2 regions of the Pseudarthrobacter sp. NPDC059871 genome follow, and region 2 is predicted to be linked to the other one. Evidence: predicted binding sites of a transcription regulator. Region 2 holds the regulator's gene; the other holds the start of a gene.
The links. Region 2 encodes HspR, which represses chaperone genes until heat shock. Its sites were predicted from a motif close to AAGTTGAGTCNNNNNGACTCAACTT; they were not measured.
Positions count from the first base shown of each region.

Region 1 (3,405 bases), 150 kb from region 2:
GCCTTCTCCACCTCGTCCAGCAGCACCACGGAGTACGGACGGCGCCGGACGGCCTCGGTGAGCTGCCCGCCCTCTTCGTAGCCGACGTAGCCCGGAGGGGCGCCCACCAGGCGTGACACGGAGTGCTTCTCGCCGTACTCGGACATATCGATGCGCACCATGGCACGTTCGTCATCGAAGAGGAAGTCCGCCAGGGCTTTTGCCAGCTCGGTCTTGCCCACGCCGGTGGGGCCCAGGAACAGGAAGGAACCCGTGGGCCGGTTGGGATCGCTGATGCCTGCACGCGCACGGCGGACGGCATCCGAAACAGCAGTAACAGCTTTGGACTGTCCGATCAGCCGCCGGCCCAGCTCTTCCTCCATGTGCAGCAGCTTCTGGCTTTCGCCCTGCAGCATGCGCCCGGCGGGGATGCCGGTCCATGCGGAGATGACCTCGGCGATGTCATCGGCGGTCACCTGCTCGGCCACCATCTGGGATGACTTGTCCGTCACGGCGGCCTCGGCCTCGGCCGCGGCGGCGAGCTCGCGTTCCAAGGCGGGAATCTCGCCGTACAGAACCCGGGAGGCGGTTTCGAGGTCGCCTTCCCGGGCGGCCTTCTCATACGCGCCGCGCAGTTCGTCCAGCTTGGCCTTCAGGTCGCCCACCCGGTTGAGTCCGGCTTTCTCGGCTTCCCAGCGGGCCTTGAGTCCGTTGAGTTCCTCCTCGCGGTCCGCCTTGTCAGCGCGCAGCGCGGCGAGCCGTTCCACGGACGCGGCGTCCTTCTCGTCCTGAAGGGCCAATTCCTCCATGGTGAGCCGGTCCACCAGCCGCTGGAGCTGGTCGATCTCCTCCGGGGCGGAATCGATTTCCATGCGCAGCCGGGACGCGGCCTCGTCCACGAGGTCGATGGCCTTGTCCGGCAGCTGCCGCCCGGAGATGTAGCGGTTGGACAGGGTGGCGGCGGCCACGAGTGCGGAGTCGGCGATGGTGACCTTGTGGTGCGCTTCGTAGCGTTCCTTCAGGCCGCGGAGGATGCCGATGGTGTCCTCGACACTGGGCTCCCCCACGTAGACCTGCTGGAAGCGGCGTTCCAGGGCAGGGTCCTTTTCGATATTCTCGCGGTATTCATCCAGGGTGGTGGCGCCGATCAGCCTGAGTTCCCCGCGCGCCAGCATGGGCTTGAGCATGTTGCCGGCGTCCATGGAGGAGTCACCGGTAGCGCCGGCGCCCACCACCGTGTGGATCTCGTCGATGAAGGTGACGATCTGGCCTTCGGAGTTCTTGATCTCCTCCAGCACAGCCTTGAGCCGCTCCTCGAATTCGCCGCGGTACTTGGCACCGGCCACCATGGACGCCAGGTCCAGGGCGATCAGGGTCTTGCCGCGCAGGCTTTCGGGAACGTCGCCCGCCACGATGCGCTGGGCGAGCCCTTCCACCACAGCGGTCTTGCCCACGCCGGGCTCGCCGATAATTACCGGGTTGTTCTTGGTGCGGCGGCTCAGCACCTGGACGATGCGGCGGATTTCGGTGTCGCGTCCGATGACCGGGTCCAGCTTGCCGGAGCGGGCCATGGCCGTGAGGTCGGTGCCGAACTTTTCCAGCGACTGGAAGGTGTTCTCCGGGTCCTGGCTGGTGACCTTCCGGTCGCCGCGGACGCCGGACAGGGCGGCCACCAGGGCTTCGTGGGAGGCGCCGGCTTCGCGGAGGAGGCGCCCGACGGCGTCACTTCCGGCAGAGAGGCCCAGCAGCAGCACCTCGGTGGACACGAAAGTGTCGCCGAGGTTTTCGGCCTCGGTCTTGGCGTTCTGGATGGCCTGCAGCGCCGGGCGCGAAAGCTGGGCCTGCTGGGAGGATCCGCCCGACGCCGAGGGAAGGGACTTGATGGCACTGCTGGCCTGGACACTGACGGCGTCCGGTTCGGCGCCGGTGGCTTTCAGCAGAGCCACTGCCACGCCGTCGCGCTGGTCCATCAGCGCCTTGAGGATGTGGGCGGGTTCCACCTGCGGATTGCCGGCCGTTGAGGCGTTCATGGCGGCAGCCGAAAGAGCCTCCTGGCTCTTGGTGGTGAATTTGACGTCCAAAGAGGGCTCCTTTCAGGGGCGTTTTCTTTAGGTTGAGTGTACTACGCTCAACTTTGAAAAACGCAGTCCTTTGGCCCTGTTTTCCCACAGCGAACCCTCGGCGCTTCCCTGCAGGCCCGGTTCCCGGCAGGACGGAAACCGGCAAGAACGCAAAACCGGCGGGCGGCTCCCCCAACAAGCCACCCGCCGGGCGGCCGGTTCCCGCGGCATCCCCCGGGAACCGGCGCCGCCCGCCCCTTACCGGGAGGGGCGGAAGTCGCGAAGACCGGAACTCAGGAGGCACCCACCCCTGAGACGCTGGTGATCCAGCTGAGGTTGCGGGACACGGACGCATGATCGTTGTAGTACCTGGTGAAGCTGGACGGGTTGGGGCTGGGCAGGATGCTCGACGTCGACAGGACACCTACCAGCTTGCCGTTGACGATGAGCGGGCCGCCGGAGTCGCCGCCCAGGGTGTGCCCGCTTTGGGACTGCGTCCGGACGGAGGCTCCGCCGTAGGTGTCCGTGCCCTGGCCGGCCACGGCGACGTCCGCCGTCTTGAGGTTGTAGGACATGGTGCCCGCGCCCTCGGTCTGGTCGCCCCAGCCGTACACCTTGGCCGGAGCCCCGATGGCGGGGAAAGAGCTGGAGAGCCCTACATAGGAGCCGTAATGCGGGGTGGACAGTTTCAGCAGCAGGACATCGCCGGTACTGGAGGCATAGCGGCCGGCCACGGTCTTCACGGTGCCGCCGGCTTCCAGGTAGGTGGACCCCAGCCGGACAGACTGCAGGGAGGCGGAATTGCAGTGCTTGGCCGTGATTACCCAGCTGGCCGAGATCTGGCTGCCGGTGCATCCTACGTTGGTGCCGGTGGCATCGAAGGAGATCTGCGCTGCATAGGGGGCTGCGGAAATGGTGGTGGTGCTGCCGCCGGCTATGTCGGGGCTTGCCGTGTCACCGCCCGGCGCGGGTGCGGCCTGTGCAGGCAGCGGGCCCATGAGCGCAGCAGTCGCGGCAACGGCGGCAAGGATTCTGGCGATTTTCACAGCGGTGGCTCCTTCGCAAGGGACCCCGCACCGCTGCCGGTTGAGGCGCGGACGGGGTCGGTTCCGGTTGATGGGCGGAGGCGATGGCCTTGCCGCCCATCCGAACGGTACCGGAACATTGTGAAGTTTGTCACTGACTTTGACAGAATATGTAAATAAGTTATTAAATCATGTCGCGTAGATGGAAACCGCAGCGGATTTGATCACGAAGTGGGCCCGGATCCCGGGGGCCAGGCCCAGCTCTGCCGAGGCTGCGGGAGTGATGTCCGCGGCCAGGCCGCCTCCCCGCACCCGGATCTGGTCTCCGTGGGGCTCAAGTT
Region 1 is NZ_JBHWJV010000005.1:247,295-250,699, reverse strand. It holds gene clpB (ATP-dependent chaperone ClpB) at 1-2,060, opposite strand, end outside; gene ACFV4R_RS09290 (S1 family peptidase) at 2,333-3,085, opposite strand; gene ACFV4R_RS09285 (sulfate/molybdate ABC transporter ATP-binding protein) at 3,254-3,405, opposite strand, start outside.
Region 1: the regulator HspR is predicted to act here: its motif matches at 2,090-2,114, upstream of clpB (ATP-dependent chaperone ClpB).

Region 2 (3,405 bases):
GCCAGGTGCTCCGCTCCGGCTACAAATCAGGCGACCGCGTGCTCCGCGCAGCGCAGGTCATCGTCGCAGTACCTGCCTGACGGTCACCAGGCGCTACGCCGGATATGGGGCGGTGCCCGCTTCGCGGTGCCCTCCACACCGCCGCCCCATATCCGGCCTCCGCGCCAGCGGTCATCTCGCCTAAGGTGAGGTAACCACGAAGCTCGCAGCGGTACAGGGGCCCGGGAGTGGCATCGGGCCTGCCGAAGCTGGGTGGCTGGGGATCGCAGATCCCAGCCACCCAGCGTAGGGGCGGGGCCCCTGTGCCGCGGAGAGCTATTAGTTAGAGACTTTTGAAAGGAAACGCCATTGGCTAGCCAGGATTGGGTGGACAAGGACTTTTACAAGATCCTTGGTGTTGCCAAGGACGCTTCCGATGCCGATATCAAGAAGGCTTACCGGAAGCTGGCACGGCAGTTCCATCCGGACACCAACTCCGGCGATGCAACTGCCGAGAAGAAATTCAAGGATGTCTCCGAGGCGTACTCGGTGCTCTCCGATGCTGATGAGCGCCAGCAGTACGATGCCATCCGTGCCATGGGCGGCGGTGCCCGGTTTGCTCCCGGCGGCGGCGGTGCCGCGGGCGGCAACGGCGGGTTCGAGGACCTGTTCGGCGGCCTGTTCACCGGCAACACCGGGCGGCACGCCGGCGGCTTCAACCCGTCCTCCGGTAACATCCCGCCTGAGTTCGCGGACCTGTTCGGCGGCGGCTTCGGCGGCTCGCCCGGGTTCCAGCGGACACCCCAGAAGGGCGCGGACCGCACCGCATCCACCAGCATCTCGTTCTCCGGTGCCATCCGCGGCACCACCATCGGCCTGCGCGAACCCAATGGCGAAGTCATCGACGTGCGCGTCCCCGCAGGCATCAAAGACGGCCAGAAGGTCCGCGTGCGTGGCAAGGGCCAGCCGGGCCAGGCCGGCAACGGCGACCTGGTGGTTGCCGTCTCGGTTAAGCCGCACGAGTTCTACACGCGCGACGGCGACAACCTCCGCATCCATGTCCCGGTCACCTTCCCCGAGGCTGCTTTGGGCGGCGACATCGAGGTGCCCACCATCGACGGCGAGAAGGTGCGGGTCCGTGTTCCGGCCGGCACGCCGTCGGGCCGTACCCTGCGGGTGAAGGGCAAAGGCGTGAAGACCTCCAAGGCGACGGGTGACCTGCTGGTGACCATCGACGTCGCGGTTCCCAAGAACCTGAACAAGGAGGCCGAGGCCGCCGTGAAGGCTTTCGCCGAGGCCACGGCCGGTGCCGACGTCCGAGAGGGCCTGGCCGCCAAGGCCCGGCTGTAGCGGAGGAGGTGTGCCGTGGACATCAACGCTGACCAGCCCATCTTCGTGATTTCCGTGGCGGCTGAGCTGGCTGACATGCACCCCCAGACGCTCCGCCAGTACGACCGCCTGGGCATCGTCAAACCCAGCCGGGCCCCCGGGAAATCCCGGCGGTACTCGCAGCGGGACGTCAACATGCTCCGCGAAGTGCAGCGGTTGTCCCAGGAAGGCGTCTCCCTCGAAGGGATCAAACGCATCCTGGAACTCGAAAACCAGGTGTCTGCCCTGCAGCGGCGCGTGCTGGAACTGACCGAGGAACTGGGGCGGCGCCCGCAGGCGTTCGACTCCCGCATCTTCGCCGCGGGCGCGGCCGGCGACGTCGTGAGCCTGGCCCGCGGCCAGCGCCCCCGTCCGCGGTCGCAGGCCGTGGTGCTGTGGCGGCCCCGCGCCATCGGGCAGTAGCGGCAGCAGCCGGCCGGTGAGTACCCGGTCCCTGGCCGCTTGGCGAAAATAGAGTACCCACTACTCGTGCAGCCCCGCCCAAGGAAACCTTCAATGGAACCACTGCTGTTGCAGCAGTGGTTCCATTCGTTTCTGGGGGTTATTCCATGTTTGGTTCTCTTTTCTTGGCCCGGCCATGAGCCCGGGAATGGAAGCAGTTGCGTCCTTCAGCGCTTCGGTGCCCGGACAGACCCTGCTGGCCATCGGGCAAACAGTCGTGGTGGTGTGCGTCTGCTTCGACATGGTCCGGGCAACGTCCGTTCCGCGGTCGCACCGGCGCTACGTGGCCAGCACCGTCTTCCGGACCCTGGCCATCCCGGCGGTCATCGCCGATGCCCTGACGGTCCTGGTGGCCATCGTGGTGTCGTCGTGGATCGATGTGGTGATGGGCATGTTCGTGCTCACCGCCATTATCTTCCGGTTCCACAGCGGTAAGGACGAGGACAACTGGTGGCAGGGCAAGGGCAGGAAGCTCGCCCGTTGGGCCCGCCGCCACCTGTCCGGCCGCACATCGGTGGCCCCTGCCATGGGGTGAGCCGGGCCGTTGATGACTTGGGCGTTGGCGACCTCAGCCGTTGATGACCTGCGGTACGCCCAGGGCCTTGAGGCCTTCGGCGCCGAATTCCAGGCCGTAGCCGGACTGCTTGGCCCCGCCGAAGGGAATCCGCGGATCGACGGCGCCGTGCCGGTTGATCCAGACGGTGCCGGCTTCCAGCCGCACAGCTACCGCACGTGCAGCCGCGGGGTCGGAGGACCATACCGAGGCGCCCAGGCCGACGTCGAGGGCGTTGGCCATCTCCACAGCTTCGTCGATGCTGCCGTAACGGATGATCGGCAGTGCGGGGCCGAACTGTTCCTCGGCCACCAGCGGGTTGCCGTTGTCGATGTCCGCCACCAGTGTGGCGGGGTAGAAGTAGCCGGGTTGGCTGGAGTCCGGGTTCCCGCCGAGGAGGACGCGCGCTCCGGAAGCCCTGGCCGCCTCCACGAGGTTCGCGACGACGTCGTACTGCGCCTTGTTCTGCAGCGGGCCCAGGACGTTGTTTTCATCCAGGCCGTTCCCCATCGGCATGGCCTTCGCGACGTCGGTGAGGGCCTGGCAGACGGCGTCGTAGATGGAGTCGTGGACGTAGAGCCGCTTGAGCGCCGCGCAGGTCTGTCCGGTGTTGATGAAGGCGCCCCAGAAAAGGTCCTCCGCGATCGCCAGGGGATCGGTGCCGGGCAGGACGATGCCGGCGTCGTTGCCGCCGAGCTCGAGCGTGAGCCGTTTGACGGTCGCCGCCGACGACCGGATGATCGCCTTGCCCGTGGCAGTGGACCCGGTGAACATGAGCTTGCCTACCGCCCCGTGCAGTGCCAGCGCTTCGCCCACGTCCCGGCCGCCGGACACCACGGTCAGCAACCCTTCGGGAAGTTCTTCGTTGAGCACCTTGGCCAGCGCCAGGACCGAAAGCGGCGTGTACTCGGAAGGCTTGACCACCACGGTGTTGCCCATGCGGAGGGCGGGGGCGATCTGCCAGGTGGTGATCATCATGGGCCAGTTCCACGGCCCGATCGCGCCCACGACGCCGATGGGCCGGTAGTGCAGTTCGGCCCGGG
Region 2 is NZ_JBHWJV010000005.1:99,095-102,499, forward strand. It holds gene ACFV4R_RS08660 (nucleotide exchange factor GrpE) at 1-80, shown strand, start outside; gene ACFV4R_RS08665 (DnaJ C-terminal domain-containing protein) at 349-1,329, shown strand; gene ACFV4R_RS08670 (heat shock protein transcriptional repressor HspR) at 1,345-1,770, shown strand; gene ACFV4R_RS08675 (hypothetical protein) at 1,958-2,344, shown strand; gene ACFV4R_RS08680 (aldehyde dehydrogenase family protein) at 2,378-3,405, opposite strand, start outside.